DNA from 4 places in the Mesorhizobium sp. P2_B11 genome. Region 4 is predicted to be linked to each of the others. Evidence: riboswitches for the same ligand, from Rfam matches in the RefSeq annotation. Region 4 holds a riboswitch; each other region holds the start of a gene.

Region 1 (5,501 bases), on a different contig from region 4:
CTTCGTCGACGACCAGCAGCCCGCCCTTGGCGCGCAACTCCCCGGCAAGCCGAACCAGCCTTTCCCGCGAAACGACGCGCCCATCCGGATTATTGGGATTGACGACGATGGCAAGGTCGGCTGCGGCAAGCGCGTCGACATCCTCGACCTCCACCACCGCATGGCCGGCAATCGCCGCCGCCCTGGCATGCTCGGCATAGGTCGGCCCCAGCACCAGCGCCCGGCCGGGGCTCACCAGCGAAGCGACGCGCGGCAGCAGGATCTGCGTGCCCGGGGCCACAGCCACATGGCTTGCCGATGGCGCGCCATAAGCGCCAGCCGCGATCTTGGCGAGGTCACGCAGGCGCCCGGCCTCCGGCAATCGCGACAGAGCGGTGGCGGGCAGCTCGAAAAGCGGGTAGGAGTGCGGATTGATACCTGTCGAGAGATCGACGAAAGGCTGTGGCGCGTGAGGGAAGAGCGCGCTCGCCCGGCCAAGGGATCCACCGTGATCCACCGCAGCAATCGCTCCATCAGAAAGCTTCATGTCGATCCTGATCGCTTTCCTGTCGCTGGTCATTGAACGCATCCTGGGCTACCCGGACTGGCTGTTCCGTGCCGTTGGCCATCCGGTCACCTGGTTCGGCAGGCTGATATCCTTTCTCGACCTCAGGCTCAACCGCGCCACTGATTCCGACGCGCAACGTCGCCGCCAAGGCAAGACCGCGCTGCTGGTCATCGTGCTGTTGCCCGCAGCAATTGCCTTCATCGTGCAACTTCTGCTCTGGCAGCTCTTTCCCGCCGGCATGATCCTCACCGCAATTCTGGCCTCGTCGCTGCTGTCGCAAAAAAGCCTGACCGAACATGTCGAGGCGGTGGCCGATGCGCTCGACACTGGCGGGCTGGCGCTCGGGCGCATTGCCGTTGCCCGCATTGTCGGCCGCGATCCCGAAAAGCTCGACCACGCCGGCGTCAGCCGCGCCGCCATCGAAAGCCTGGCCGAGAATTTCTCCGACGGCATCGTCGCACCCGCCTTCTGGACGGGCGTCTGCGGGCTGGCCGGCGGCGTCGCCTACAAGGCCGCCAACACCGCCGATTCGATGATCGGCCACCGCACCCCGCGCCACGAGGCCTTCGGCCGGGCAGCCGCGCTTTTCGACGACTGGATCAACCTGCCAGCCTCCAGGCTGACCGCACTGTTGATCGTTGCCGCGGCCTTTCTCGTCCGCGACGCCGACCCACGCAATGCCTGGCAAGCGGTGCGGCGCGACGCCGGAAAACACCGCTCGCCCAATGCCGGCTGGCCGGAGGCGGCAATGGCGGGCGCACTTGGCCTGGCACTCGCCGGCCCGCGCAGCTATGGAGGCGTTGTCGTCGAGGATGCGTTCATGGGCGAAGGCGGCCGCCGCGAAGCCGAGAGCCTCGACATCAGGCGGGCACTGAAACTCTACCAGGTGGCGGACTATCTGCTGATTGGGCTGTTCGGGTTGCTGTCGGCGATTCTTATCGCTGTGACGTACTGAGCGGATTGCCGTCGCTGGCTCCCACCCTCCCCCTTCGTGGGGAGGGTCGGCGCGAAGCGCCTGGGTGGGGCCTGCGCCCTACGAGAACCCCCACCCCGATCCGCTTCGCGGATCGACCCTCCCCACAAGGGGGAGGGTAAGAGGCCGCTCAAAACTCAATCCCCTGCTGCGCCTTCACACCCGCAGAAAAATGGTGCTTGGTCACGCCCATCTCCGTCACAAGGTCTGCCGCCTCGACCAACCCCGGCTTGGCGTTGCGCCCGGTGACGACGACATGCAGGCCTTCGCGCCGCGCCTTCAGCGTCGCCACGACCTTGTCGAGGTCGAGATAGTCGTAGCGCAGCGCAATGTTCAGCTCATCGAGCACGACAAGGCTGATCGAGGGGTCGGCGATCAGTTCCAGCGCCTTGGCCCAGGCTGCCTCGGCCGCCGCGATGTCGCGTTTGAGATCCTGCGTTTCCCACGTAAATCCCTCGCCCATCGTGTGCCAGACGACGCGCTCGCCGAACGCCGCGAAGGCATCCTTTTCGCCGGTGTGCCATTTGCCCTTGATGAACTGGACGACGCCGACGCGCTTGCCGTAGCCGAGCATGCGCAGCGCCAGCCCGAAGGCAGCGGTGGTCTTGCCCTTGCCGGGCCCGGTGTTGACGATCAGCAGCCCCTTCTCGACCGTCTTTTCCGCAACCTCGGCATCCTGCACCGCCTTGCGCTTGGCCATCTTGGCGCGGTGGCGTTCCTCGTCTTTTGCGTCGATGTCGGTCATTTATTTCACCTTGAGCGGCAGCCCGGCCACCATCAATAGCACCGTATCGGCAATTGCCGCGACCTGCTGGTTGAGCCGGCCGGCTGCGTCGCGGAACCGGCGTGCGAGCGCATTGTCCGGCACGATGCCTTGCCCGACTTCGTTGGAGACCACGAACCACGGTCCGCGCGGTCGCGACAGCACATCGGCCAGCCGCAGGCATTCTGCGTCGAGTTCATGATCAGCCAACATATGATTGGTCAGCCACAGCGTCAGGCAGTCGACGAGCACCGGCTGGTTGTCGGGTAGTGCTTCGAGCGCGCCGGCGAGATCGAGCGGCGCATCGATGGTCGCCCAGCCTTCGCCGCGCCGCGACCTGTGCTGCGCGATGCGCTCACGCATCTCGTCGTCATAGGCTTCAGCGGTGGCGATATAGGCCCATGGCGGCGGCAGCGCCGTCGCCAGGGTTTCGGCATGCGCGCTCTTGCCGGAGCGCGCACCGCCGATGATGAAGGTCAAACTGCGATCAGGCAAAGCTGTCGCGCAGGCTGGTCGCCGTGCCGGTGAAGCGTCCGCGCACCACGCCGACAACCGCGCCGAGCACCAGCCAGAACACCAGATTGGTCACCGTAACCGCCACCACGAACTGATGGTGCAGGCCTTCGGGGATCGACGTTACGAAGCTGTCCGGCTGCGGCGCACCGACGATATGCGGCGCCACGATCAAGGCCACCGCAAGGATCGCCAGCGGCAGCGATTTGCGGAAGGCGATCAGGCCGAGACCGGCAGCGGTCGCCGCCACCGTTGCCCACCACCAGATCTGGCGTTGGGTGAGGTCGGCCACCGGCATGGCCGGCAGTTCCGGCGGCAGGCTGAGGCCCGGTGCGAGCGTGAACGCGGCAAAACCGGCCAGGCCCCAGAATATACCCTGGCGCCAGTTGCCGATGCCGCCGGCGAATTCGGAAACGGCCACCAGGACCAGCGCGAAACCGATGCCGGTGACGATATTGGCCAGCACGCTGAAGGCGAAGCGTTCAAAGCCGTCGGCCGGCGCCCAACCTTCATCCTCCGCCGGCGCGGCTGCTTCAGCCGGCGCGGGTGCTGCGCTGCTCATGGCATTTTCCGCAGGTGCTGGGGTGCTCATGGCATTGGTGTCCGCAGCGGCGGCGGGCGCTGCTGCATGCTCATGTTGATGGCCGCCGCCGGCCTGTTCGTAGACTTCCGCCTTCAGGATGAGCGGCACGGTCGCATAGGCCTGCAAGCAGGCGAGAACGACGCCGGCCACGAGCCCTGCGATCGCCGCGATAAACACGACGTTGCGAAACAGATTCATGATGTCAATTCCTCGTCAGTGGCAGGGAAACGCCATCGAATGGCGATAGTCGTGCGCGGCATTGTGGACCGCATCGATATGCGAGAAGCCGACAATGCCGATGACGAAAATGCCCAGAAACGCGCTCAGCACGAGCTGCGTGAAGCGCGACTGCGAGGAGACGGAAGCGCCGAGGGAGACGGAAGCGGTATTCATATCTTGTCCTTTCGCCCTCCACCCGAGGGCATCGAAGTCAGTTCCCTGTCGCCGGCAGGTCTCCTGGCTCACGGAATAACGCCCTTCCCCACCTTCCCGAAGAAAAATCCTCAGTGGCTTGGAGAGGACTACCGCACACAGTTGCGGGGGCAGCCACGGCATTGGGCAACAACTCAGCCCTCACCGCATTCCCTCTTGGTCCCTAATGGAACCGACGACATGCCTGACTATAGGCTGAAACAGCTGCATCCGGCAAACCAAATTCCGCCGGCCAACAGCGCGAATGCGCCATGCAGCATTACGGGTTCAAGGCGGAGATCCGCTCGGCGACCAGCCGCTGCAGCCGCCACAGATGGCGATCGTGAATGCCGCGCTCCTCCAGATTCTTCACCGTGTTGTAGAGATAGTCGGCGCCCGACCCCCAATGCCCACAGGATGTCGCCAGCCTGTCGACGACCTTCGCCTCGTCGAGCGGGCCGGAATAGGTCAGGCCGTTGCGGTTGATGACGAAAGCCAGCGCCCTGAGCGGACCGGCCTCGCTTGCAAGCTTCAGCATGCGCGGCCGGTAGCTTGTCGGCTTCAGCGTGACTTCGCGCCGGAACAGCTTGCCCAGCTGTTCTCGCCGGTTGTCGTCGGCCAGCCGGAAGGCGACGCCTTTGCACTGGCCACCACTGTCGAGCGCCATCATCAGGCCCGGGCTTTCCTTGGTGCCCCGCCAGCGCGTCATGTTCATACAAAAGGAACGGTGCCAGCCGCGCGCCAGGGCGACGCGGTCCTCGACATAATCGATTTCCGGCTTCCAGATCAGCGAGCCATAGCCGAACAGCCACAGCGGTTCGCTGTCAGGGAGCTCAGCCTGCAATTCGTCCAGCAGCGCGTCATAGTCGCTGTCATCGAGGTGCATCGCCTCGGGGTCGGGTCCGGCGTCGGCGATCTCGCGCCAGCAACGCGCGACCAGCTCCGGCGTAAGCGACATCTGTCGTGCGGCCAATTTTCCGAATCCCCTCAAGTCACGACATGATTATGCGCCGCGCCCGCAACCGGCAATGTCAGCCGTGATTGACAAACGATTTGCCGGGGTGTCGGCTGCACCATCCAGGGAGCCAGCCATGCAACCCAATCCGAGCCAGCGCGATCCCTACAATGGCCTGACCGAGCTTCAGCCGACGCTGCCGTCCTCGGCCTATTGGGACGCCGGCGCCTACCAGCGCGATCTCGACGCCATCTGGTACAAAAGCTGGCTGCTGGTCTGCCGCGAGGCCGACCTCGCCCAGCCTTTGGCGTTCAGGACATTTCGCGTCGGCACGCAGGAAATCGTCGTGCTGCGCGATGACACCGGGCAATTGCGCGCCTTCCACAACACCTGCCGGCATCGCGGCTCACAACTTTGCCAGGAGAGCGAGGGTCGGCTGAAGGCGCGGCTGATCACCTGCCCCTACCACGCCTGGTCCTATTCGCTGCGCGGCGATCTCGTGCGCGTGCCCTCGAAATCGCTGCCCGAGGGTTTCGACAAGGCCGACCACCCGCTTTTTCGCGTGGCGCTGTCGGTGTGGCGCGGCTTTGTCTTCGTCAACCTGCAGGAGGACGCGGCCGGCTCGGCGCAGGCGTCCTTCGATCCGGCATCGGGCAACCTCGGCAACTGGCCGCTGGAAACGCTGGTATCAGGCCATGTGCTGCGCAAGGTGATGAACTGCAACTGGAAGATTTTTTGGGAGAACTTCAACGAGTG
Region 2 (5,501 bases), on a different contig from region 4:
ACCAGCACCAGCACAACGCCGGTGGCCAGGATGCCGCCGGTGAAGGCCGCGACCGGCAAGGTCCAGATGCCAAAACTGTCGCCGAAGACAGTGATGACGGAAACCGCACCAGCGGCTGCTCCCGACGACAGGCCGAACAGGAACGGATCGGCCAGGTCGTTGCGGGTCACCGTCTGCAGCAACGCGCCGACGATGCCGAGACCGGCGCCGACACAGATCGCCAGGATCGCGCGCGGCAGACGGAGATCGACGACGATCTTGCCGACCGGGCCGGACACGTCGTGCCCGCCAAGCCCGATGGCACGGCCAAGCGCTGCAACGACATCGGCCAGCGGGATCAGCGTCGAACCATAGGCGATCGACAGCAAAGCGAGAGCGGCGACTGCCACCGCTCCCGCCAGCATGACCGGTACGAATGTCTTGTGCGGCAAGCTCAGATTTCCGGCTGAAGCATGTCGCTCAGAACGCTTCCGGATGCATCGCCTTGGCGATCTTTTCGATGGCCTCGATGTTGGCCGGCCCGGGCGTCAGCTCGGCATAGCGCAGCGCGACGAAGCGCTCGTTCTTGACCGCATCGGTCTCCTTCATCGCCGGGTGCGCTTTCAGGAAGTCGAGCAATTTCTTGTAGCCGCCGCCATCCTGGTAATCGAGCAGGATGAGGAATTGCGGGTTGCGCGACGCCACTGTTTCCCAATCGGTGTTGCCCCAGCTGGTGTTCATGTCGGCCATGATGTTTTCGCCGCCGGCGGCAGTGATCATGGCGCTGGGGATGGCGAACTTGCCGGCGGTGAACGGCTTGTCTTCGCCGGAGTCATAGAGAAACACCCGCGTACCCTTGTGGTCGCCGACCTTGGCGGTGATGGCGGTGAGCTGCGCCTTCCAGCCGGTGACAAGTTTCTCGGCGTCAGCCTCCTTGCCAAAAATCCTGCCCAGCTTTTCGACGTCACCATAGAGCAGGTCCATCGAGGCGGCAGGTCGGTTCTTGTCGAGGTGGACGCAGCTTTCGGTCAGCACCAGCGTCTTGATGCCGTGCGGGGCGAGTGTGTCTGGCGTCACCGCGCCGCCAGGGTCCATGCCATAGTACCAGCCGGCGAAGAAGAAATCGGGCTGGACCGCGACGAGGTTTTCCATGGTCGGATATTTTGGCGCCAGTTCCGGGATCGAGCCCTGCTCGGCCTTGAATTCCGGGCCGACCTTGTACCAGCCGGTAATGCCGGTCAGGCCGACGATCGAAGGCTGCAGTTTTAGCGCAAACGCCATCTCGGCCATGTTGAGATCGTGGATGACGGCGCGCTTGGGCGGCGCGTCGAAGGTCAGCTTCTTGCCGCAACTGTCGACGGTCACCGGGAAGGCAAAGGCGGCGGAGGCAAACAGCGAGGCGGCAAGCGACAGAACGAGGCGTTTCACGGGGCGGTGCTCCTTGGATGATTTTGCAATGGGTTGGTTCAGAATGGCGACGAGACACGGTTGGGAACTTCGAAGACGGTGAGTTCGCGGTCTTCTGTGGGATGGCGCAGCCACAGGACGTCGATACCGAAGATGTCGCGGATGAGGTGCTGGGTCAGCGCCTCGCGCGGCCCGGCCAGGGCGTGCAGGCGCGCCTCGTTCATCACGGCGACCCGAGTGGCGAAGGGTGCGACCAGCGACAGATCGTGCAGCACGGCCACCACCGTCATGCCGAAGCCGGCGACCAGGTCGAGCAGCTCGCCGCGGGCGCGTGGATCGAGGTGATTGGTCGGCTCGTCGAGGAACAGGATGCGCGGCTGCTGGGCGATGGCGCGGGCCAATTGCGCGCGCTGGCGTTCGCCGCCCGACAGCGAGCCGATGGTACGGCCGGCGAGCGGCAAGAGCCCGGTCCGGCGCAGGGCGTCGACGACGATGTCGCGGTCTTCGTGCGGGCGTCGCAGGCCGGCATGCGGAACCCGGCCGAGCTCGACATAATCGATCACGCCGAGCCGGGGATCCGGCTGGTCCGTCTGGCCGACGACGGCCATGTGCAGCGCGCGCTCGGCGGTTGAAATCCTGTCCAGGCGGCGGCCGAGAAATGCCACCTCGCCCGCGCTCGGCCGCAGCGTGCCACACAGCATGCGCAACAGCGTCGTCTTGCCGGCGCCATTGGGGCCGATGATGGCAAGGCGATCGCCCGCCGCCACCGAGAGGCTGACGCCATCCACCAGCAACCGGTCGTTAGTGGTCGCGGTCAGTCTATGGGCTTCGAGAAGCGGCGCGGTCATGGTTTGCCTGTTGTCGGACAACCCGGAATGCGGGCGAGTGTCTTGCCCGCCAGCCTGGCCGGGCGCTGCCCGGAATTGCACCAGCCGTCGGCGAGCGAGGCATAGAGTTTTGCAAACCGCACGAGGTGGCCGGCATCGGCCCGCGCGTCGATGGAGCCGAAGACATAGGCGGCCTTGCCGGGCGCCTGGAAGCCGACCGTCAGCGGCCGCGAGCAGCCTGCCATGCAGGCCACGCCCACAACCGAAAAGCCCTGGGCAACCGCCGGTTCATAGTGAGCCGCGAGTCGGGCGCGCAGATCCGCGCAGAGGCCCTCGCCCGATCTGACCCCGGTCACGAGATCGCGGCAGAGCGTGCACACGATGATGCGGTGGATGTCGGCGTCCAACGTTCCGTCACTTTCTCAATAGGCGACGGAAGGCAGGTCGGGCAGCCGGCCGACAAGACCGACGTCCACGTCTCCTCCCGGCACACCCCGTCCGGTCAACTCATTGAGATGGCAGGTCTCCTGGCTCGCGGGTCCTAGCGCCATCCTGCCTTCCCAGCCTTGCCGGCCAGTGGCTTGTCGGATTTTGCTCGCCGCTTACAGTTGCGGGGGCAGCCACGGCTTCGACCCTTGCGGATTTCACCGTGTTCCCTTTTCACCCCTGACCTTTCGGCGCGGGGACCATCACGAGGCGCAGCGTAGTTTTCCATCGGTCGCGCCGCAATGAATTTCTGTGACGGTTGCTCCACTTTGCATCGGTTGGTTATGTAATATCATAACAACTAAAGGGTATCCCGCTGCCCTGTCAAGCCGCCGCGCTGTTGCGAGCGCCGAACGTGCTGCGACCTTTTTGGCTCGCGGATCCATGCGGGTCCGCAAGACAGACGTTTCGGCGGCGGCCTGCTGAGCCGCGGCTTCGCCATCTGGTCCCAGGCTTCGGAGCGAAGCCGCCCCGTCAACAAGCCGCCTTCGTCAAGGCCGGTCGCCAAAACATCGGAAAATTTTCAGAAACCGATCGGGATTTCAGCCGCCGAAACGCCGAATGAAAGCGTGCTGGTGAAACGGGCGGACTGACTTCGATTTGCGCCAAAAACGCCCCCTCTCCCAGCCAGGATCGTTGCCGCCGTTTCGGCGACAGCCGCTTGCGCGAACATGAAAAAGTCCGCACTCTTGAGGGAGAAACAAAATGAGCACGGCTCAACCAAAAGTCCTTATTGCCGGCGCCGGTCCGACCGGCCTGACGCTTGCGCTTTGGCTCACCCGTCTCGGTGTTCCGGTCCGCCTCTTCGACAAAGACGCCGGTCCCGGCGAGACATCGCGGGCGCTGGCCGTCCAGGCCCGCACGCTGGAATTCCACCGCCAGATCGGCATCGTCGACGACGTGATCGCCGCTGGCGTGAAGATCGAACAGCTGACCGTGCACACGCCGGCCGGCATTGCCGCAAAACTGCCGCTGGCCGATTTCGGCCGCGGCATCAGCCCTTACCCGTTCGCCTTCGCCCTGCCGCAGGATGTTCACGAGCGCGTGCTGATTGCGCATCTGGAGCGCGCCGGCGTTCAGGTCGAGCGCAACACCGAGCTTGTCGCCTTCGAGGACAAGGGCAATGCGGTCGTCGCCACCTTGCGCAAGAATGGTACGGACGAGACGGTCAGCGCCGCCTATCTCGCGGGCTGCGATGGCGCCCGCAGCGCGGTGCGCCACGGGCTTAACATCGGCTTTCCCGGCGGTACTTACGAGCAGGCCTTCTATGTCGCCGACGTCGACGGCCGCGGCGACGTCACCCGCAACGGCATGGACACGGTCATCAGCGCCTATGGCTTTGCCATCGTCATGCCTGTGCGGCAGTCAGGCTCGTTGCGCCTGATCGGCATCGTGCCAAAGGCGCATGAGGCCGACGAGACGATCACCTTCGAAGCGATCCGCGCCGATGTCGAGCGCGACACCGGCGTGGCGATCGACAGGGTCAACTGGTTCTCGACCTACCGCGTCCATCACCGCGTCGCCGACCGCTTCCGCGTCGGCCGCGTCTTCCTCGCCGGCGATGCCGGCCATATCCACAGCCCGGCCGGCGGCCAGGGCATGAACACCGGCATGGGTGACGCGGTCAACCTCGCCTGGAAACTCGCCGCCGTGGTGCAGGGCCGTGCCGATCAGCGCCTGCTCGACAGCTACGAGCCGGAGCGCATCGCCTTTGCCCGCAAGCTGATCGACAGCACCGACCAAGCGTTTCGGGTCGCCACCAGCCGCTCGCGGCTGGTCGGCCTGTTCCGCCGCTATCTGATGCCGAAGGTTTTGCGCGCGGCGCTCGGCACTGCTTTTGGATCGCGCAGGTTTTTCGGGCTGATTTCGCAGACCCGCATTCAATACCGCGCAAGCGCGATCAGCAGCGGCAAGGCCGGCACGATCGAGGGCGGCGACCGCCTGCCCTATGTCCCGGCGGCGAATGGCGACAATTTCGAACCACTGCGCGCGCTCGACTGGCAGGTGCATGTCTATGGCGAGGCCAATGGCGAGTTCCGGGCGATGCTCGCATCGACCGGCATTCCGGTCCATGTCTTCGCCTGGTCGGACACTGCGGAAGCCGCCGGCCTGCAGCGCGACGGCGCCTATCTGGTGAGGCCTGACGGCCATGTCGCACTGGCTTCGCCCGTTCAGGAGGCGGCCGCCTTCCAGCGCTACCTCGCCGGACTGGCGATAAAACCAAGGCTGGCCGAGCGCGCGCCCTATCGCATCACAGGCACCATGCACAGCCTGGCCTGATTGCTTGGCGCGCCGACCTGGTCGTCGGCGCTGATCAATCCCAACCATCCCCTCTTTTCACCATCGGCTTTCGCCGTGCGCGCGCTTGCGCCGCTGTGAACCCTACTCAACCGAAAGGAAACCGACCCATGGACCCCTTCTTTGGAAATCTGCTTGTCCGCTTCAATGCCGGCTTTCTGATCCTGGCATCGGCCGGCGGGCTCGCCACCGACATTGCCGGCTCGTTCTTCGGCACCGGTGCCGAGGCTGTTCTGCTTGGCAATGCTCCGGGCACCGGCATCGGCTTCATCGAGGCGCATGGGCTGGCCCTGATCATCGGCGTGACGCTCTGGCGCATCGCCTACTCCCGCACCTGGCACGCCTTCCTGGTTGCCGTGCATGCGCTGCTTGGAACCGCGAACCTTGCGTTCTGGCAGTTCTTCATCGCCGCCGACGTGCTCGTCGTCGGCTACGTCACAACCGCGGCGCACGTCCTGTTCGTGGTTGCTCACCTGGCGGCACTGGCGGGCTCGGCCCGGCTTG
Region 3 (5,501 bases), on a different contig from region 4:
GCGGCGTCAGCGCGCCGATGTCGAGCGCCTGCGTCGTCACATTGAGGATGTGCGACATGATGCGGCCGATCTCGCAATAGAGCACGCGGATCAGCTGGCCGCGCTTCGGCACCTCGATGCCGAGCAGCCGCTCGGTGGCGAGCGCAAAGGCATGCTCCTGGTTCATCGGCGCGCAATAGTCGAGCCGGTCGAGATAGGGCACCGCCTGCAGGTAGGTCTTGTGCTCGATCAGCTTTTCGGTGCCGCGGTGCAGCAAACCGATATGCGGATCGACGCGATCCACGACCTCGCCGTCCAGCTCAAGCACCAGGCGCAAAACGCCATGCGCTGCAGGGTGTTGAGGTCCAAAGTTGATGTTAAAATTGCGGACGGAGGTTTCGGCCATTCTGGCGCCTCAATTCGTCTTGGCTTTCTCGTCGCCCGGCAGAACGTAGTCCGTCCCTTCCCATGGCGAGAGAAAATCGAAATTGCGGAATTCCTGCTTCAGCTCCACCGGCTCGTAGATGACGCGCTTGGCCTCGTCGTCGTAGCGCACCTCGACGAAACCGGTCAGCGGGAAATCCTTGCGCAGCGGATGGCCTTCGAAACCGTAGTCGGTCAGGATCCGCCGCAAATCGGGATGGCCGGAGAACAAAACGCCGTAGAGATCGTAGGTCTCGCGCTCGAACCAGTCGGCGCCAGGAAACACGCCGGTGAGCGAGGGCACCATGGTTTCCTCGTCGGCCTGGACTTTCAGGCGGATGCGCACATTCTGCTTCGGTGACAGCAAGTGATAGACGACATCGAAGCGCCTGATCCGCGACGGATAGTCGGCGCCACAGACGTCGATGATAGAGATAAACTGGCAGCGCGCATCGTCGCGCAGGAAGGTCACCACCTCGATCAGATTGCCCGGCTCGACCGCGACGGTGAGTTCGCCATAGGCGAACACCGCTTCGCCGATCCGGCCGGTCAGCTTTTCAGTGAGATAAGTCGACAGTTCGCTCAGGGATGCACTCATTGGGCCTACCGTTCGATGGTGCCGGTGCGGCGGATCTTCTTCTGCAGGAGAAGAATGCCGTAGAGCAGCGCTTCGGCGCTCGGCGGACAGCCGGGTATGTAGATGTCGACCGGGACGATGCGGTCGCAGCCGCGCACCACCGAATAGGAATAGTGGTAGTAGCCGCCGCCATTGGCGCAGGAGCCCATCGAGATGACGTAGCGCGGCTCCGGCATCTGGTCGTAGACCTTGCGCAAGGCCGGGGCCATCTTGTTGGTCAGCGTTCCCGCCACGATCATGATGTCGGACTGGCGCGGGGACGCGCGCGGCGCAACGCCGAACCGCTCCGAATCGTAGCGCGGCATCGAAGTGTGGATCATCTCGACGGCGCAGCAGGCCAGACCGAAGGTCATGAACATCAGCGAGCCGCTGCGGGCCCAGGTGATCAGCGCCTCGGTCGAGGTGACCAGAAAGCCCTTGTCGGCGAGCTCATTGTTGATCTCGAGGAAGAACGGATCGTCAGAACCGATGGGGCGACCGGTATTGGGGTCGATGATACCCTTGGGCTTGGGCGCGACGAGCGTGCCGGAACTGTCGTTCAATCCCATTCCAGCGCTCCTTTTTTCCATTCATAGGCAAAGCCGATGGTCAGCACCGCCAAAAACACCATCATCGACCAGAAACCGAGCATGCCGATCTTCGAGAACGACACCGCCCACGGAAACAGGAAGGCCACTTCAAGATCGAAAATGATGAACAGGATCGACACCAGGTAGAAGCGGATGTCGAATTTCATGCGGGCATCGTCGAAAGAGTTGAAGCCGCACTCATAGGCGGAGAGCTTTTCGGGGTCGGGATTGCGGTAGGCCACCAGGAACGGCGCGATGATGAGCGCCAGACCGACGACCGCCGCCACGGCGATGAAGAGAACAATGGGCAGGTACGAACTGAGCAGTGCGTTCATGCTGCGGCTTTCCGTTGGCGGCCAATCCACTTTGATTACAGCAACCAACCCTAATGCGGAAGCGTGACAGTTTAACCGCTGAACCGTTTTAGGTGCCTATGCTGCAACGCGGCGAGGGTTAGCGCAGGGCTTTGAGCGAAGCAAGTCAAACCTTGTTCAAAAGCGGGTGCTGGTCGGCAGTTCGGGAAAAACTGGTCCGATCCCCTCCTGTTTGATTTCCTTCACTTTTTACTCCACTTTTGTCTCCTGACATATCTCCCGCCACAAGCCTGCTAGCATCGCCGGAATCACCGGCTAAAAATACGCGAACAGGACCAGGGCAAAGGCATCTTGATGAAGGACAAAATATCGCTCGCCATGGCCAGGCGGATCGCGCTCGCTGCCCAGGGTTTTACCGATCCCCGTCCGGGCGGCACACCCGACCGCCGCCACCTCGCCCGGGTGCTCTCGCGCACCGGCCTGCTGCAGATCGATTCCGTCAGCGCGGTGGTGCGCGCCCACTATATGCCGCTCTATTCGCGCCTTGGCCCCTATCCTCTGGCCTTGCTCGACAATGCCGCCGTCACCCGCAAGCGCACCGTGTTCGAATACTGGGCGCATGAGGCCTCCTTCCTGCCGGTCGAGACCTGGCCGCTGATGCGCTGGCGCATGCAGCGCGCCGAACAGGGCGACGAAATGTATCTGGGCCTCGCCAAATGGGGCCGCGAGCACGCCGCCTATATCGAAGAGATCTACCGCGCGGTCGCCGAGCGCGGCCCGATCGCCGCTTCGGCACTTGAGGGCCAGAAGGGTTCGGGCGGCTGGTGGGGCTGGAGCCATGCCAAGCACGCCTTCGAATGGCTGTTCTGGGCCGGCCGCATCACCACGGCGCACCGGCGGGGCTTCGAGCGCTTCTACGACCTGCCCGAGCGCGTGCTGCCGCAGGCGATCCTCGATCTGCCGGTGCCGGCCGCCGAAGACGCGCACCGCGAATTGCTGCGCATTTCCGCCCGCGCCCATGGCATCGCGACCTCAGGCGATTTGCGCGACTATTTCCGCCTGTCGCCGGCCGACATGAAGGGTCGGCTGGAGGAACTGGTCGAGTTGGGCGAATTGCTGCCGGTGCGTGTCGAAGGCTGGGACAAGCCGGCTTACCTCCACAAGGACGCGCGCCTGCCGCGAAAAATCGAAGCCCGTGCCTTGCTGGCGCCATTCGACCCCGTCGTCTTCGAGCGCTCGCGCTCGGAGCGGCTGTTCGACTTCCACTACCGCATCGAGATCTACACCCCGGCCGACAAGCGCCAATACGGCTATTACGTCCTGCCCTTCCTGCTCGGCGACCGGATCGTGGGGCGCGTCGACCTCAAGGCCGACCGTCCCGCCAGCGTGCTGCGCGTCCATGCCGCCTATGCCGAGCCCGGCGCTCCGCCGGAGACTGCCGCGCAACTCTTCGAGGAACTGAAGCAGATGCAGGGCTGGCTTGGGCTTGAGCGCATGGAAGTGACGCCTGCCGGCGATCTGGGGCAGCCCCTGGCCGACATCGCCATGTCGTAGCCGCGCGTTGACACCGCTGCCCGCAAAAGCCTAAATCCGCTCCAGACGGTCCKTTGCCCGCAACGGCAGGGGCTAAGAGGGAATGCGGTGCGAGGTGAAAAGCTCAAATCCGCGGCTGTCCCCGCAACTGTAAGCGACGAGCCAAGGCCGAATGCCACTGGGTAACACCGGGAAGGCGGCTAACCAAGGCGACGACTCGCGAGCCAGGAGACCTGCCGTCTGCGACAGAAGTATCCGATCGCCTGGCGGGTTTCCGGGCAAGGAGCCCGGTTTTTGGACCAGAACAGCAGTTTTTCGGCTGGCACAGCGGATATTTCGTCCGCCGATGGCGACGCGTTGGCTGGCGTGACGGTCATCGTCTGTGCCTCCTGCCGCGACGAGACCGGCTCCGACGCCCATCCCCGCGCCGGCGAACTGCTGGCCGACGACACGCGCCGCGCAGCAGCGGATGACAACATCCGTGTCCGCACGGTCGAATGCCTCGGCAACTGCAAGCGCCGGCTCAGCGCCGCCATCCTGCGCGACGGCTGCTGGAGCTATGTCTTCGGCGACCTGACCCCAACCAGCGGCGCCGACCTCGTCACCGGCGCAAAGCTCTTCGCCACCTCGACCGACGGCCTCATCCCCTGGCGCGGCCGGCCCGATTCCCTCAAGCGCGGCCTCGTAGCCCGCATCCCGCCCCTCGACATGCTGAAGGACTGATCATGACCGCATCCGTTTCCCGTGTTCCCTGCACCGTCGTTACCGGCTTCCTCGGCGCCGGCAAGACGACGCTGGTCCGCCATCTCCTGGAAAACGCCGGCGGCAAGCGCATCGCCATCATCGTCAACGAGTTCGGCGACATCGGCATTGACGGTGAAATCCTGAAAGGCTGCGGCATCGACACCTGCCCGGAGGAAAACATCGTCGAACTGGCCAATGGCTGCATCTGCTGCACCGTTGCCGACGATTTCGTGCCGGCGCTCGACAAAATTCTCGCACTGACACCAAGGGTCGACCACATCCTGATCGAGACCTCGGGCCTGGCCCTGCCCAAGCCGCTGGTCCAGGCATTCCAGTGGCCGAGCGTGAAAAGCCGCGTCACGGTTGACGGCGTGATCGCCGTGGTCGACGGCCCGGCGCTGGCTGAGGGACGCGTCGCCAACGACATGGACGCCTTGCAGGCGCAGCGTGTTCAGGACGAGACGCTGGACCACGACGACCCGGTCGAGGAGGTGTTCGAGGACCAGATCGCCTGCGCCGACCTGATCATCCTGTCGAAGAGCGATTTGATGGATTCGGTCGGCACGGCCCGCGCCAACGCCATTATCAACGAACATTCCGCCCGCGCCGTGAAGATTGTGGCGACGGCGCACGGCAAGGTCGATCCCTCTGTCCTGCTTGGCCTCGGCCTCGCCGTCGAGGACGACATCGAGAACCGCAAGTCGCACCATGACGGCGCCTTCGATCACGAGCATGACGATTTCGACACGTTCATCGTCGACATCCCCTCGATCGCCAACCCGGACGAACTGGCCAGGCGCGTCGCCACCGTCGCCGAGGAAGAGAACGTGTTGCGCGTCAAAGGCTTCGTCGATGTCGGCGGCAAGCCGATGCGGCTTTTGCTGCAGGCCGTCGGCCCGCGCGTCAACCACTACTATGACCGCGCCTGGACCGCTGAGGACGACCGCCGCTCGCGCCTCGTCGTCATTGGCCTGAAGGGGCTGAACCGCCCGGCGATCGAGCGTATACTCGCCGGCTGAGTTTCAGACACGGATCGCGATGCACATCCTCACCACGACCTCCGCCTCGCTCGACGACCTCGCCGAGCCGGTTGATCTCAGGCAGACGCCGGCGGATATCGTGGCGCTGTCCTTCACCGACAGCGATCTTGCCGGGCTGGCGGCGGCCTGGAAGGCGGATGCCGCCCGCCTGCCCTCGATGCGGCTGGCCGCACTTCGTGATCTCCGCCATCCCATGTCCGTCGACCTCTGGGTCGACAGCGTCGCCCGCCATGCCAAGGTAATTTTGGTGCGCATCCTCGGC
Region 4 (5,501 bases):
TCTTCGATGCCGACGGGCATTCCTTCTCGCTCAAGCCATTGGAAGTGAAGGCGGCCTGAGATCGGCGCGCCGTACCGGTATCAAAAAAAGCGGCGGGCCAGGCCCGCCGCTCTTTTTTATTACCAGCTTCGGCTGTTAGCGGTTGCCGAAGAGGTTCCTATCGCTGCCTTGGGGGGCCGACTTCTGTACGTCGCCTGACGAGTTCAACAGCTTGTAGACCGGCGAGCTGGTGTTGAACGACGACGTGCGCGTGGTGTCGACCGAGGTAGCGGCCGGCTGGTTGGCTTCGTTGGAGCCGTAATGGTCGCTGGCCGCGAAGGCAGCGCTCGAAACAGCCAGAAGGGCTGCGGTGGCAAGAATGATCTTCTTCATTTCAAGTCTCCTGAATTTTGCGATGTCGCCAGCAGTGACGGACAAATCCGCCACATGCTGGGGATCGGCTGTTAGCGGTTGCCGTAGAGGTCGCGGTTGGAACTCTGAGCTGGGACCTGCTCGGCCGGAACCGACTTCTCAACCGAAGCGGTGTGGCTATTGTCGGTCGACGTAACCGCGGGCTGGTTGGCGCCATTCGAACCATAGTTGTCGCTGGCGGCGAAAGCGCTGCCGGAAACTGCCAGAACGGCGGCGGCAGCAAGGATGATCTTTTTCATTTTAAATACTCCTGAATATCTTCGAGATCCCAAGAGCGACGGACGTGCCGCGACTCTGTTGTTTGGATCGGGATCAGCTGTTAACGGCCGAAGAGGTTGCGGTCGCTGCCCTGAACGATGGGCTGCTTGTCAGCGGGCGCCGACTTCTGAATGGAAGCCGTATACGAGCTGTCAACCGCGGCAGCGGGCTGGTTCGCACCATTGGAACCATAATTGTCGCCACCAGCGAAGGCGCTGCCGGTGATGGCCAAAACGGCGGCGGCAGTGAGGATGATCTTTTTCATTTTTGGTACTCCAGTTTTGCTGTCCGTCTAGCGGCGTGTCCTGGGAGGAATTCGCGTCGTTCGGACAGCCCCGATGTGGGAAAGCCGTAGGCTGGTTTCCAATCACGAAGTTGTTCCAACCAGGCCGCAACTTCGCCTCTTGTAATTTTCATAAGCATGCCTATCATCTTATTTTATGTAAATAATACAAAGGTTTATGTGAAAGCGCCATTCGGCTCACTGAGTGTGTCCGGGCGTCAGCGTTCACACCGTCCTGCACGCATTGTCAACAGAAACGAACCGTTCGGTTCGATTTTAGAAACTGCTAATAGTCACTTTTCGATACTGTTGACGGTTTTTTCGTTGGTCGACAGTCTGATTCGAGGTGATTTGCGATGGCCGCGATCTGTCCCGAAAACAGCGCCGTCAGCCCCACAATCGTCGGCCGCCCGCGTTTGTCGCGCGTGTCGCGCCGCATGGAGACGATGTCGCATTCATGCCGATGTCGCGATCGCTGCCGTGATTAGATGATCACATCTCAGGTGCCGCTTCGTGACGACGCAGCGGAGAATTGGGAAGCCGGTCAGAATCCGGCGCTGCCCCCGCAACGGTGGTGGAGTCCAAGTCGCAACGGGAGACCACTGGGCAATAGCCTGGGAAGGTGTCGCGATGGTCCGCAAGGACAACTCCAGAGCCCGGAAACCAGCCCGAGATGCTTGAACTCGACTGATCGCGGTGGGCGGTCAAGAGGTGGATAGTGCATGTCCGGCGTCACCGCCGGCCTGCGGCCGATCCTTCCTCCATCACCACCAAGTTCAGTCCTTAAACCACGAGGACAGAACTATGGATGCGCGCAACGACATGCTGAGGCTCTTGAACGGCCGCAAGCAAGGCTTTTCGCTCGAACAGCCCTTCTACACCGACCCGGACTACTTCAAGCTCGACATGGAGCTGATCTGGTATCGCGACTGGCTGTTCATCGGCCATGATTGCGAACTGCCGAAGCCCGGCAGCTATATCACCGTGCAGATCGGCGACTATCCGGTGGTGCTGGTCCGCGACCAGAAGGGCAACATCAACGCCTTTCACAATTCCTGCCGCCATCGCGGCAGCCGCGTCTGCAACACCGAGAAAGGTACGGCGGCAAAGCTCGTCTGTCCCTATCACCAGTGGACCTACGAACTCGATGGCCGCCTGCTGTTCGCCCGCCAGATGGCCGAGGGTTTCGACAAGAGCCAGTTCGGCCTGAAGCCGGTCGCCTGCGAAAGTGTGGCCGGCTACATCTTCATCTGCCTGGCGAAAGAACCCGCAGACTTCGCGCCGATGCGCGCCATGATCGAACCGTACCTCAAGCCGCACCGGCTTAGCGAAGCCAAGGTCGCCTTCGAGAGCACGATCATCGAGAAGGGCAATTGGAAGCTGGTCTGGGAAAACAACCGCGAGTGCTATCACTGCGCCGGCAATCATCCCGAGCTTTGCAAGACCTTCCCGGAAGCGCCGACCGTGACCGGCGTGCAGGGCGCCGACAGCGACCCGGAGATGCTGGCGCATTGGGCAAAATGCGAGGAGGCGGGCCTGCCGAGCAAATTCCGCATCGATCCTGCCGGACAATACCGCGCCACCCGCGCGCCGCTCCTGCGCGATGCGGTCAGCTACACGATGACCGGCAAGCGGGCGGTGAAGAAGAACCTGTCCGACAGCGTCGCGACCGACCGCATCGGCTCCTTGCTGCTGTACCACTATCCGACGACCTGGAACCACATCCTCGGCGACCACGCCGTCACCTTCCGTGTGCTACCGATTAGCGCCACCGAAACCGCGGTGACGACCAAGTGGCTGGTGCACAAGGATGCGGTCGAGGGTGTCGACTACAACCTTGAAGAGCTCACCCATGTCTGGACCGAGACCAACGACCAGGACCGCCGCATCGTCGAGGAAAACGCCTTCGGCATCCTGTCGCCGGCCTATGAGCCAGGCCCCTATTCGGAGCTGCATGAAGGCGGCGTGATCCAGTTCGTCGAATGGTACGCGGCCTTCATTGGCCCGCGCCTTGTCGAAGGCGGGCGGCCGGCGCTGCGCAGCGTCGCCTAAGAGAGGTTGAAGGATGAATGCGATGACGGATCTTGGGCTCTATCGCCATCTCGACCAGATGGCGCCATGGAACGACAGGCTGCAGGTGCTGGAGGTGATCGGCGTCAGCGACGAGGCGCCCGGCGTCAAGACCTTCACCTTCCGCTCCGACAACCAGACCTGGTTCCGCTACAAGCCGGGCCAGTTCGTGACGCTGGAGCTGCCGACACCGGACGGGCCGCTGATGCGCACCTACACGCTGTCGTCGTCGCCGTCGCGGCCGTTTTCGATCGCGGTGACGGTGAAGGCGCAAGCCGGCAGCATCGGCACACGCTGGATGTTCGAGAACCTGGTACCCGGCTCCCACGTCAAGGCCTATGGACCGGCCGGCGACTTCTCGTTGCACAGCCACCCCGCGGCCAAATATCTGTTCATTTCGGCCGGCTCCGGCGTGACGCCGATGATGTCGATGCTGCGCTGGCTGAACGACTGTGCGCCATGGACGGATGTCGGCTTCGTCAACTGCGCGCGGCGCGCGGAAGAGATCATCTTCCGCAAGGAACTTGAACTGCTTGGTGGCCATATGCCCGGCCTGTCGCTCGGCTTCATGATCGAGGAACGCTCGAGCCGTGAAGGCTGGTACGGCCATATGGGCCGCATCGACGCGATCCGGCTGCCGCTGCTGGCGCCCGATTTCCGCGAACGCGAGATCTTCTGCTGCGGCCCCGATCCGTTCATGCGCGCCGTGCGCGGCATGCTGGACGCCGCCGGCTTCGACATGACGAAATATCATCAGGAGAGCTTTGCCACGCCCGCGGTGGAGGAGGTGCCGGCGCCGTTTGCCTCACCCGGCGAAGACGGCACTGCTGTTCCTGTCGAAGCTGTGACCCCGATCCGCTTCTCGCTTTCGGAGGTCGACGCCGACTGCGTCGCCGGGCAGACTGTGCTGCAGACAGCGCGCAGCTCAGGCGTGCGCATACCGGCCGCCTGCGAGTTCGGCCTGTGCGGCACCTGCAAGGTGAAGAAGGTCTCCGGCGATGTCGAGATGAGCCACAATGGCGGCATCCTCGACCACGAGATCGATGACGGCTTCATTCTCGCCTGCTGCTCGAAACCGCTGTCGGCGCTCGAAATCGAGGCCTGAGCGTCGCCGCTTTGTTTTTATGCATGTCGTTGTCCCAGAACCGCTGCACACTTCTGGGCGACATGCATTAGACGCCGTACCGCTCGGTGCGGATGATGTCCGCAGACATGCCGGTGTCGATCAGCGCCTGGGCGGCGGCCGAGACGAAGGCGTTCGAGCCGCAGACGAAGGCAAGCGCCGGCGGTTGTGGCAGCCGTGTGAGCGCCTGCATGACCATTGCCGTGTCGATGCGCCTTGAATAGTCGGACGGACGCTGTGCGGCCTCGCGCGTCAGCGTCAGCACCAGGTCGAAACCGTCGCGGCGGTCGTCGAGGCCGATCAGCTCGTCGCGGAAGATCACCTCGTCCCAGACCCGCACCGAAAACATCAGCGCGACCGGCACCGTGGATTTGCGCAAGGCCCGGTGACGCACCATCGCCATCAGCGGCACCACGCCGGAGCCGCCGCCGACCAGGAGCAACGGCCCGCCCTCGCTGTCGGACCAGACGAAATGCCCGCCAAGTGGCCCGCGCAGCTCGATCTCGTCGCCGACCGCCGCCACCTCGTGGAAGAAGGGCGAGACCTCGCCGTCCTCGAGTTTTTCGATCGCCAGCTCGATCGTGGCGCCGCACTCCGGTGCCGAGGCGATGGAGTAGGAACGGCGCGCCTGGTAGCCGTCCGGCGCCGTCAGCCTGACATCGACATGCTGTCCGGCGCGATAGGCAAAAGGCCGTGACAGCGCGAAGAAGAAACTGGTGACGCGCGGCGTGCGCATCTCGATGCGGGTGATTGTGGCCGTCTGCCAGGGCGACTGCGGCGATGCGGCCTCGCTCATGGATCGCTGCTATAGCGCTGCTCGCGCCACGGATCGCCATAGATGTGATAGCCGCGCAATTCCCAAAAACCCGGCTCGTCGCGTTCGGTGAACTGCAGCCCGTTCAGCCATTTGGCCGACTTCCAGAAATAGAGATGCGGCACCAGAAGCCGCGCCGGGCCGCCATGGTCGGCCGTGATCGGCTTGCCCTCATAGAGCAATGCCACCATCGCCTTGCCGGTGGTGAGGTCCTTGGCCGGCACGTTGGTGGTGTAGCCATCATAGCCATGCGCCAGCAGGAAGCCGGTCGGCGCTTCGATACCAGCATCGGCAAGAATGTCGTCGACCAGCACGCCTTGCCATGCGGTGTCGAACTTGGTCCAGGCGGTGACGCAGTGGATGTCGCGCGTCATCTTGGTCAAGGGCAGTGCGTTGAACTCGGCCCAGTTCCATTTCTTGATCGGGCGCGGCCCGTGCTTGAGCGTGAACGACCACTCCTCGGTGCGCACGCGCGGCGTCGGCCCTGCCGACAGCACCGGAAAACCCTGCTCGAGATATTGCCCGGGCGGGATGCGAGCATC

The links. A riboswitch is a leader RNA that binds a small molecule or an ion and turns the genes downstream of it on or off. The one in region 4 is predicted to bind cobalamin.
Region 1: another riboswitch for cobalamin. It lies ahead of AC1DYJ_RS10970 (CbtB domain-containing protein); the one in region 4 lies ahead of AC1DYJ_RS00180 (aromatic ring-hydroxylating oxygenase subunit alpha).
Region 2: another riboswitch for cobalamin. It lies ahead of AC1DYJ_RS24445 (DUF1636 family protein); the one in region 4 lies ahead of AC1DYJ_RS00180 (aromatic ring-hydroxylating oxygenase subunit alpha).
Region 3: another riboswitch for cobalamin. It lies ahead of AC1DYJ_RS10725 (DUF1636 family protein); the one in region 4 lies ahead of AC1DYJ_RS00180 (aromatic ring-hydroxylating oxygenase subunit alpha).

What each region holds. Positions count from the first base shown of each region.
Region 1 is NZ_JBFUDF010000003.1:497,434-502,934, reverse strand. It holds gene cobD (threonine-phosphate decarboxylase CobD) at 1-526, opposite strand, end outside; gene cbiB (adenosylcobinamide-phosphate synthase CbiB) at 525-1,502, shown strand; gene cobO (cob(I)yrinic acid a,c-diamide adenosyltransferase) at 1,651-2,265, opposite strand; gene cobU (bifunctional adenosylcobinamide kinase/adenosylcobinamide-phosphate guanylyltransferase) at 2,266-2,778, opposite strand; gene AC1DYJ_RS10975 (CbtA family protein) at 2,771-3,577, opposite strand; gene AC1DYJ_RS10970 (CbtB domain-containing protein) at 3,593-3,772, opposite strand; cobalamin riboswitch at 3,809-4,003, opposite strand; gene AC1DYJ_RS10965 (gamma-glutamylcyclotransferase) at 4,071-4,763, opposite strand; gene AC1DYJ_RS10960 (aromatic ring-hydroxylating oxygenase subunit alpha) at 4,882-5,501, shown strand, end outside.
Region 2 is NZ_JBFUDF010000007.1:313,673-319,173, reverse strand. It holds gene AC1DYJ_RS24460 (FecCD family ABC transporter permease) at 1-404, opposite strand, end outside; gene AC1DYJ_RS24455 (ABC transporter substrate-binding protein) at 460-1,407, opposite strand; gene AC1DYJ_RS24450 (ABC transporter ATP-binding protein) at 1,446-2,234, opposite strand; gene AC1DYJ_RS24445 (DUF1636 family protein) at 2,231-2,620, opposite strand; cobalamin riboswitch at 2,714-2,919, opposite strand; gene AC1DYJ_RS24440 (FAD-dependent monooxygenase) at 3,405-4,979, shown strand; gene AC1DYJ_RS24435 (hypothetical protein) at 5,108-5,501, shown strand, end outside.
Region 3 is NZ_JBFUDF010000003.1:446,629-452,129, reverse strand. It holds gene AC1DYJ_RS10750 (NADH-quinone oxidoreductase subunit D) at 1-385, opposite strand, end outside; gene AC1DYJ_RS10745 (NADH-quinone oxidoreductase subunit C) at 395-1,000, opposite strand; gene AC1DYJ_RS10740 (NADH-quinone oxidoreductase subunit B) at 1,006-1,587, opposite strand; gene AC1DYJ_RS10735 (NADH-quinone oxidoreductase subunit A) at 1,578-1,943, opposite strand; gene AC1DYJ_RS10730 (winged helix-turn-helix domain-containing protein) at 2,277-3,476, shown strand; cobalamin riboswitch at 3,506-3,710, shown strand; gene AC1DYJ_RS10725 (DUF1636 family protein) at 3,750-4,178, shown strand; gene cobW (cobalamin biosynthesis protein CobW) at 4,181-5,218, shown strand; gene cobN (cobaltochelatase subunit CobN) at 5,238-5,501, shown strand, end outside.
Region 4 is NZ_JBFUDF010000001.1:40,864-46,364, forward strand. It holds gene AC1DYJ_RS00160 (ABC transporter ATP-binding protein) at 1-59, shown strand, start outside; gene AC1DYJ_RS00165 (DUF680 domain-containing protein) at 136-372, opposite strand; gene AC1DYJ_RS00170 (DUF680 domain-containing protein) at 444-650, opposite strand; gene AC1DYJ_RS00175 (DUF680 domain-containing protein) at 731-934, opposite strand; cobalamin riboswitch at 1,437-1,638, shown strand; gene AC1DYJ_RS00180 (aromatic ring-hydroxylating oxygenase subunit alpha) at 1,757-3,004, shown strand; gene AC1DYJ_RS00185 (FAD-binding oxidoreductase) at 3,027-4,127, shown strand; gene AC1DYJ_RS00190 (FAD-binding oxidoreductase) at 4,195-4,941, opposite strand; gene AC1DYJ_RS00195 (molybdopterin-dependent oxidoreductase) at 4,938-5,501, opposite strand, start outside.